One region of the Clostridium sp. SGI.024 genome, then DNA from elsewhere that is predicted to be linked to it. Evidence: a T-box and tRNA genes for the amino acid it is inferred to sense, from the RefSeq annotation. Region 1 holds a T-box; the other holds one or more tRNA genes.
The links. The T-box of region 1 lies ahead of serS (serine--tRNA ligase). A T-box ahead of a tRNA ligase gene usually reads a tRNA of that ligase, here a tRNA-Ser.
Positions count from the first base shown of each region.

Region 2: it has a tRNA-Ser gene. The T-box ahead of serS (serine--tRNA ligase) is inferred to sense a tRNA for this amino acid. The anticodon was not compared.

Region 1 is NZ_JBNPON010000055.1:292-6,283, forward strand. Features, by position in the region: gene ACQRD5_RS13290 (NAD(P)/FAD-dependent oxidoreductase) at 1-1,145, shown strand, start outside; gene ACQRD5_RS13295 (DUF1667 domain-containing protein) at 1,138-1,386, shown strand; T-box leader at 1,436-1,638, shown strand; gene serS (serine--tRNA ligase) at 1,703-2,980, shown strand; gene ACQRD5_RS13305 (Rossmann-like and DUF2520 domain-containing protein) at 3,247-4,116, shown strand; gene panB (3-methyl-2-oxobutanoate hydroxymethyltransferase) at 4,091-4,918, shown strand; gene panC (pantoate--beta-alanine ligase) at 4,931-5,776, shown strand; gene panD (aspartate 1-decarboxylase) at 5,794-5,992, shown strand, end outside.
Region 2 is NZ_JBNPON010000025.1:34,514-38,329, forward strand. Features, by position in the region: partial or broken gene ACQRD5_RS08895 (thymidylate synthase) at 110-412, shown strand; gene ACQRD5_RS08900 (dihydrofolate reductase) at 412-903, shown strand; RNA gene ffs (signal recognition particle sRNA large type) at 1,093-1,354, opposite strand; tRNA gene ACQRD5_RS08910 (tRNA-Ser) at 1,358-1,447, opposite strand; gene lgt (prolipoprotein diacylglyceryl transferase) at 1,609-2,373, opposite strand; gene ACQRD5_RS08920 (nucleoside deaminase) at 2,387-2,833, opposite strand; gene ACQRD5_RS08925 (HlyC/CorC family transporter) at 3,009-3,816, opposite strand, start outside.

The DNA of each region.
Region 1 (5,992 bases):
TTGTAAATGATGATAATGGAGTTAAAAAACTTGAGGAAATGTATGAAAGGGCTAAACTTAGAGGAATAGATGGAGTTTATTTAATAGATGATAAAGATGCTTATGATATAGAACCTAATATAAAACATAATATTAAGAAAGGGCTTTATTCAGAAAATATAGGAATAGTAGCTCCTTATGATTTAGCTATATCATATGCAGAAGTAGCATTTGATAATGGAGTTATTTTTAGATTAGAGGAAGAGGTATTAAATATTCAAAATTTATCCAAGGGGTTTAGGGTTACAACTAATAAAAATAAGTTTAGTTGTAAAGTAGTTATTAATACTATACCACACGAGATATATATTAAAGAGAATGGTAAAGTTGAAGATAAGAACGAAGATGGGGAAAATGGAAAATTCAAAAATATGAGCTATCTATTAGTAGAAGATAATTATAAAAATAAGTTAAATAAAATAGTTATAGAAACTCTTGATAAAGATACATTTATTTTAAGTACACCTACAACAACTACAGGAACTTTAATAGGAATTAAAAGTACTGAAAAAACTAGTTTAAGTGATAATCTATTTTATGCTAATAAGTTGTTAAATAATTTAAATCATAAGAATATTAGTAATCTTTTTAGAGAAAGTTACAATAAGGATTCTATGTTAATAGATGAAAGTGAAATTGATAAAGGATATATTAGAGTAACAGGAACCCATTATGGAAAAATAACTATAGCACCAGCTATAGCTAAAATGATTTGTGATACTATTGCTAATAACTTAAACTGCACTCTAAAAAAGAATTTTATAGATAAAAGAAGAGAAGTATATAAGTTTAGAGAATTAGGAAAGAGAGAAGCAAATGAAGTAATTTCATTAGATAAGAGATATGGGAAAATAATTTGTGTATGTAATAACATTTCTGAAGGGGAAATAGTAGATTCAATAAGGAGACCACTAGGTGCTAGAACTGTAGAAGGTGTAAAGAGAAGAACTGGCTCAGGATTTGGTAATTGTCATGGATCTTATTGCTTAGAAAAGATAGTAAATATATTAGCTAGAGAACTAGATAAAAATGTAACTGATATAGTAGATGATTCTAAAGATTCTAAGATAATTTCAAGTAGAATAAAGGAGTTTGAAGATGTATAACATAGATGAAAATAATAAGGCTATATTTACATCAGTAGTTAGAGTTAAGGGAAGTGATAAATATAGGGTGGTATCTGTTAAATCTAGCGAAAAAGTAGATATAAATATTTGGAGAGAGTTATCTAAAGTATTGGGAAGAATATATGTGAGTATCCCAATAAATGCAGGAGACATAATATGTAAGAACATACTTAATACAGGAGTAGATATTTTATGTACAAGAGACTTATGTGATGACTAAATAAGTTATTGACATTGATATTTTTTTATAATATATTAAGAATAAATATAAGAAACTGTTGAAGAGGCTAGTAATATCAATATTTGCTTTAAGAGAGTCGATGGGTGCTGTAAATCGATAGTGATATGATATGAATCCACCTTGGAGGGACTGTGATGAGCAGTACGGTACAAACCGTTAAATTATTTGAGAGAGTAGCATTTTTATTATGCTACTAATTAGGGTGGCAACGCGGAGCTTTTCGTCCCTTTTCGGGGAAGAAGAGTTCTTTTTTATTGAAAAAAATAAAATTATAAAATATTAGGAGGTATAAATAATGTTAGATTTAAAATTTGTAAGAGAAAATCCAGAGATAGTTAAAAAAAATATAAAAAATAAGTTCCAAGATAGTAAGCTTCCATTAGTAGATGAGGTAATAGAATTAGATAAAAATCTTAGAGAAGCTAAGCAACAAGCTGAAGCTTTAAGAGCTGATAGAAATAAACTATCAAAACAAATTGGGGCTTTAATGGCACAAGGAAAAAGAGAAGAAGCAGAGGAAATGAAAAAGAAGGTAACTGAAAATTCAGAGTATCTATCTCAGCTAGAAGCTAAGGAATCAGAATTAGCTGAAAGAGTTAATACTATAATGTTAACTTTACCAAATATAATTGATCCAAGTGTTCCAATCGGTAAAGATGATAGCCAAAATGTAGAAGTTGAACGTTTTGGAGAACCTATTGTTCCAAGTTTTGAAGTTCCATATCATACAGAGATAATGGAAAAATTAAGTGGATTAGATTTAGATAGTGCTAGAAAAGTTGCTGGAAGTGGATTTTACTATTTAATGGGTAATATTGCTAGATTACATTCAGCTATAATTTCTTATGCAAGAGATTTTATGATTGATCGTGGATTTACTTATTGTATTCCTCCATATATGATACGTAGTGAAGTTGTAACAGGAGTTATGAGCTTTGCTGAAATGGATGCTATGATGTATAAAATTGAAGGAGAAGATTTATATCTAATTGGAACAAGTGAACACTCTATGATAGGTAAATATATAGATACTATATTACCAGAAGAATCATTACCACAGACTTTAACAAGTTATTCTCCTTGTTTTAGAAAAGAAAAGGGAGCTCATGGAATAGAAGAAAGAGGAGTATATAGAATTCATCAATTTGAAAAGCAAGAAATGATAGTTGTATGTAAACCAGAAGAAAGTATGGATTGGTATGAAAAACTATGGAAATATACTGTAGATTTATTCCGTTCTTTAGATATACCAGTTAGAACTTTAGAATGTTGCTCTGGAGATTTAGCAGACCTTAAAGTTAAATCAGTAGACGTAGAAGCATGGTCACCAAGACAAAAGAAATATTTTGAAGTAGGAAGTTGTTCAAACTTAGGAGATGCACAAGCACGTCGTTTAAAGATTCGTGTAAACTCTAAAGAGGGAAAATACTTTGCTCATACATTAAATAATACAGTTGTTGCACCACCAAGAATGTTAATAGCATTTTTAGAAAATAACTTAAATGAAGATGGTTCAGTAAATATTCCAACTGCACTTCAACCATATATGGGAAATATGAAGGTAATTAAGTAATTTAAATTTTAAAGACTAAATCTATATTTTTAGATTTAGTCTTTCTTTGTTATAAAGATTAAATCTAAAAAAGATGAAAGTAATATGCACTGTATTTCCATATTTTTATTTGTTGAGTAATTATGAAAATTATGATATTTTATTAATGGGTAGTATTAGAATATAAACTGCACCATCTTATAATTTTTTTTTAGGCAGCTCATATCTAGTAGAATGAGACTTTATTTTAATAGATATCATACTCTTTTTTATAGGAGGTGATAATAATGAAAATAGGATTTATAGGAGCAGGAAAAGTTGGATTTTCCATGGGAAAGTACCTGAAGGATAAAGGAATTAATGTTACGGGATACTATAGCAGAAATGAAAATTCATCATTAGAAGCTTCATTATTTACCAATACTAATCAATATAAGGAATTAAAAAATCTAGTCGAAGAAAGTGATACTATTGTTATTTCAACACCAGATGATAAGATTCTGGAAGTGTGGAATAAAATAAAGAATCTGTCTATAAAAAACAAATTTATTTGTCATTTAAGTGGAAGTTTATCGTCAAATATATTTTCAAATATAAGTCATTATGGGGCATATGGCTATTCTATTCACCCAATATTTCCAATATCAGATAAATATAATTCTTACAAATCTCTAAAAAATGCATTTATAACCATAGAAGGTGATAGGAAGTATATAAATGAAGTTAAATTATTTATAGAATCCTTAGGAAACAAAACAAAAGTATTAGAAAAAAGTGATAAGACTTTATATCACTTAGCTTCAGTTATTTCAAGTAATTTAATAATTGGGCTTATTAATATTTCTTTAAATTATCTTAAAGAATATGGATTTACAGAGAAAGAGGCAATTAATGCATTATATCCATTAATTAAGGAGAATATTGAAGGAATAAATAATAAGGGAGTAATTAATAGTTTAACGGGACCTGTAGAAAGAGGAGATTTTAATACTATTAATAGGCATTTATTAAATATAAAAGAAGAGGATAAAGATATATATATAAGTCTGTCTAATAAAATTTTAAGTTTAGCATTAGAAAAAAATAAAGATAGAGATTATGGGAAAATTAGGGAAATTCTAGGAGGAATATATGAAGAACACAGTGGTTACTTTTAGGAATGCTAAAAGAAATAATGAAAAGATTACTATGTTAACAGCTTATGATTATTCAATGGCTAAGTTAATTGATGAATCAGGAATAAATGGAATATTAGTTGGTGATTCATTGGGAATGGTTTGCTTAGGATATGAGGATACACTATCTGTAACTATGGAAGATATAATACATCATACAAAAGCAGTAGCAAGAGGAGCAAAAAATGCGTTAATAGTTGCTGATATGCCTTTTATGTCTTATCAGACATCAGTTTATGATGCAGTTGTTAATGCAGGGAGATTAATAAAAGAAGGAAGAGCACAATGTGTAAAGCTAGAGGGTGGCTTAGAAGTATGTGATAAGATAGAAGCTATAGTAAAAGCTTCTATACCAGTTATGGCTCACATAGGATTAACACCTCAATCAGTAAATGCTTTTGGAGGCTTTAAAGTTCAAGGAAAGGATGAAGAAGCTGCTAGAAGATTAATAGAAGAAGCAAAGGCTGTAGAAAAGGCAGGAGCTTTTGCAGTAGTTTTAGAGTGTGTTCCTGAAAAGTTATCAAGGCTTATTACTGAATCAATAAGTATACCTACTATCGGTATTGGAGCAGGGGTAAATTGTGATGGACAAATACTTGTTTATCAAGACATGTTAGGCTTATTTAGTGATTTTACACCTAAATTTGTAAAAGAATATGCAAATCTTGGAGATGAGATGAAGAAAGCTTTTGCTAGTTATATAAATGATGTGAAAGATTGTAGTTTTCCGGGAGAAGAGCATAGTTTTAAAATAAGCGATGAAGTTATAGAAAAGCTATATTAAAAGGAGATAATTATGAAGGTTATTAATAATATTAATGAGCTAAGAGACTTAGTTAGAGAATGGAAGAAAGAAGGATTGACTATAGGATTTGTTCCAACTATGGGGTATTTGCATGAAGGTCATGAGAGCTTAATAAAAAGAGCTTCTAAAGAAAATGATAAATCTATTGTTAGTATATTTGTTAATCCTACACAATTTGCACCTAATGAGGATTTAGAGAGCTATCCTAGGGATTTAGAAAAGGACAAAGAATTATGTAATAGAAATAATGTAGATATTATATTTAACCCTACTCCAGAGGAAATGTATTGTGATGATTTCGTTACCTTTGTAAATATGAATGGTTTAACAGAAGGATTATGTGGTAAGAGTAGACCGACTCATTTTAGAGGTGTATGTACAGTTGTAACTAAGCTATTTAATATAGTAAAGGCTGATAGAGCTTATTTTGGAGAAAAAGATGCACAACAATTAGCAGTAATAAAGAGATTAGTAAGGGATCTAAATATAGATATAGAAATTATAGGTTGTCCAATCGTTAGGGAAGAAGATGGATTAGCTAAAAGTTCTAGAAATGTTTATTTATCTAAAGATGAAAGAGCTGCAGCAATAGTATTAAATAGAGCATTAAAAGAAGCCCATAGACTTATTAATAATGGAGAAAGAAATAGCTGTATTATCAAAAAATTTATAGAAGATATAATATCTAATGAAGAATTAGCAAAAGTAGATTATGTTGAAGTAGTTGATGCTTTAAATCTAAAAAAAGTAGATATTATAGAAAGAGATACTTTAATTGCAATAGCAGTATATATAGGAAAAACTAGATTAATAGATAATTTTACTTTTAAAATATAGATATTGGGGAGAAAAAAATGAAATTAAACATGTTAAAAGCTAAGATACATAGAGCGAGAGTAGTTCAAGCAGAATTAAATTATGTTGGTAGTATTACAATAGATGAAGAATTATTAGAAGCATCAGGAATATTAGAATATGAAATGGTACAAGTTGTAGATATAGATAATGGAAATAGATTCGAAACATATACTATAGCAGGTGAAAGAGGATCAG
Region 2 (3,816 bases), on a different contig from region 1:
TATTAAAGATAATTTATTAGATTATGATATAGTCTTTTCTGTATAGGAATATACAGCAGTTTCATTAAATGAAACGGATAAGATCTAGCGAATCTTATTGAAAACTTAGTCAGGAGACATACCATTAGGTGTTCCATTTAATACCAGTCAATATGCAGTACTTGTTCATTTAATAGCTCAAGTAACTAATCTTAAACCAGGATTATTTACTCACGTTATTAATAATGCTCATATTTATGAAAATCAAATTGAAGGGATGAAGCTTCAACTTACTAGAGAAAATGAAGATTTTGAAGCTCCAAAGCTTTGGATAAACCCTAAAATTACCAACTTCTACGATTTTACTGTAGATGATATAAAACTTATAGATTACAAGCATCATGATCCTATTAAAATGGAGGTAAGTGTATAATGTTATCAATTATAGTGGCTAAGGCAAGCAATGATGTAATTGGTGGTGATAATAAACTTTTATGGCATATATCTGAAGACTTAAAAAGATTTAAAGAAATTACATCTGGTCATACTATAATTATGGGAAGAAAAACTTTTGAATCTTTACCAAAGGTTTTACCTAATAGACATCATATTGTAATTACAAGAGATAAAAATTATAAAGTTGACTCACCTGAGGTTGAAGTAGTTAATGATATAAATTCTATTATTAATAGATTTCAAGATTCTACTGAAGAAGCTTTTATTATAGGTGGTGGAGAAATCTATAAATCTCTTTTACCTAAGTCTGATAAACTTTACTTAACTAGAGTTTATAAGGATTTTAATGGTGATACTAAATTCCCTGAAATAAATCCTGAAGATTGGTTTGTTGATTATGAGTCAGAAATTCAAGTTAATGAAACTGATAACTTAAATTTTGATTTTATCAATTTAACAAGAAAATAAAAATGAGAGTAATCTTTTTTATAAATTTCTAAGTAACAAAGAAAACGAGGGTCTTCCTAAAGGAATGCCCTCGCTTTCTTTGTCCTATTGTATGTTAATCCTATTGAAGAGTAACCTATAAATAATTATTTTTTAAATTTCATATTTACATTAAAAAAACCCTTCTAGCAAGAAAGGCCTAAAATTAAACCGTGCACCTAGCTTCGACAGTAGTCTATAGACGTTACTATGTAGTTAGCTCTGACAAGATTTATCCATATCACACGCAGTAATCACTTATCGCTGCTTCCTTCCGGACCTGACGAGGTTCATGCACTTACGTCGTATGGGACCTTGCCATCAACACCACTTGCATAGGCAGGCTCTACAGACTAAAGCCTAGGCTAGGAATTCAACCCTGCTATAGCGGATTGCAGGTTACAGGGCACCGCTAACTCCCCATCTAGCACGGCCATGGCGGAGAGAAGGGGATTTGAACCCCTGATAGAGTTTCCCCTATACACGCTTTCCAGGCGTGCTCCTTCGACCACTCGGACATCTCTCCATATTAAATTAAACAAATTAATTATTAATAAAATTAAAAATATAATTATTATTAATTTTTCTTATAGTTACTTAATTTGAACTACTGCTATATATTATCATATACAAATAAATATTGCAACATTTAAAAGCTTACAGTACTTCTAAATGCTGCAATATTATTTATGCTCTTTTCTTCTTGCTTACAAATATAATTAATATTATTCCTAGAATTATTCCAATTAAACTTACAATTTGAGCTGTTCTAAGGCCCATAAACATTAAGCTATCTGTTCTTAATCCCTCAATAAAGAATCTTCCTATTGAATATAAAATCATATATCCTCCAAGAACAATTCCATCTTTCCCTTCTTTCTTTTTAAAAAGTATATAAACTAAAATTAAGCAAACTAATAAATTCCACACAGATTCATATAAAAAAGTTGGGTGATAATATGTACCATTTATTAACATACCCTTTTGAATAAATTCAGGGAACTTACTTATAAATTCTTGAGATACAGGACCTCCATGAGCTTCTTGGTTCATAAAGTTTCCCCAACGACCTATAGCTTGTGCCAAAATAACCCCTGGCATTATTACATCTACATATTCTAAAAAATTAATTTTTCTATACTTTGCAAAAATATATCCTGAAAGTAAAGCTGCTATAACTCCTCCGTGAATAGCCATACCACCATTTCTTATATTTATTACATCCATAAAAGAATGATAGTTTTGATATTCAAATGCAACATAATATAATCTTGCTCCTATAATTGATATAGGGAAAGTAACTAAAAAAGCATCTATTATTACATCGTAATTAATATTTTTCTTCTTTGATAGTAAGTACATTAATAACATTGCAGCTAAAACCCCAGTTGATATTATTATTCCATACCACCTAATTTCTAAGCCAAAAACTTCAAAAGCTACTGGATTCATCCCACTTCCTCCTCTATAATTTGTTTTTTCTTCTATTTTCGAAAAATGATGTAAGCAAATTACTACATTTTTGATTATAACACCATTTTACATCAACTTGCCAATTAAATACATTATAATCTAATAAATTTATTGTAGAGCCACAAGCTCCCATATCCTTATTAAATGTACCAATATATAACTTGGATATCCTACTTTGTGCTATGGCTGCTGCACACATTGGACAAGGTTCTAAGGTTACATACATCTCACAACCAGTTAGCCTCCAATTATCTAAATTTTTACTGGCTTCTTCTATAGCTAATATTTCAGCATGAGCAGTAGTAACCTTCATTTCTTCTTTTAAATTATGTTTTTTTGCTATTACTTTTCCATCTTTAACTATTATTACACCAACAGGAACTTCTCCCTTTGAAAAAGCCTTTTCTGCTTCCTTTATTGCAAGATTCATGTAGTCCATAATACACTTCCCCTTAAAAATTTTTAAAAGGGGCTGTTTTAGCAGCCCCTATTAAGAATTTAAAATATATAATTATTAATATAATTTGAAATAAATTAATAAAAATATATTTATTTTAGAAACTCTTTAAGGAGTTCCCCCTTAATTTCACATTATATATTGATGCTATAGCACCTTAAGTAAATATTCTAACCTTTTTTATTCTATTCTTATCGATATCCTCTACTATAAACTTAATATTATTAATTTTTACTTCTTCATTTTGTTCTGGGAATCTTCCTAATTCTCCAATTACTAATCCTCCTATAGAATCAAACTCTTCTGACTCCATAGTAACTCCTATTAAGTCTCCAATGTAATCTAATCTTGCGCTACCATCAACTATATACTCATCTTCCTTAACCACTATTATATCGCTGTCTCTATCATCATCATATTCATCTTCAATTTCTCCAACAACTTCTTCAATTAAGTCTTCGATAGTAACTATACCTACATTTCCACCATATTCATCTAATACTACTGCCATATGATTTCTTGTTTTTTTCATCTCTTTGAATAATTCAGCTATTTTCTTAAACTCAAAAGTATAATAAGGTTCTCTCATATAATCTGATACCTTAAAATTATCTTTACACTCAGATGCCATTATTAAGTCTTTAACATTAAGTATACCTATAACATCATCTATATTTTCATTGTAAACTGGCAATCTTGAAAATTGCTCAGCTTTAATTATACTAATAACTTCTTCATAAGTAGAATGAACATCTACAGCTACTATATCTACTCTTTGAACCATTACATCCTTTACTTGAGAATCAGCAAATTCAAAAACATTGAAAATCATCTCCTTTTCAACATCTTCAAGTACACCCTCTTCTTCACTAACTCCAACCATAGTTCTTAACTCTTCTTCTGTAATAAATGGTTCTGTAGCTTTAGGATCACCACCTAAAAGTCTTATAAATACACTAGATATA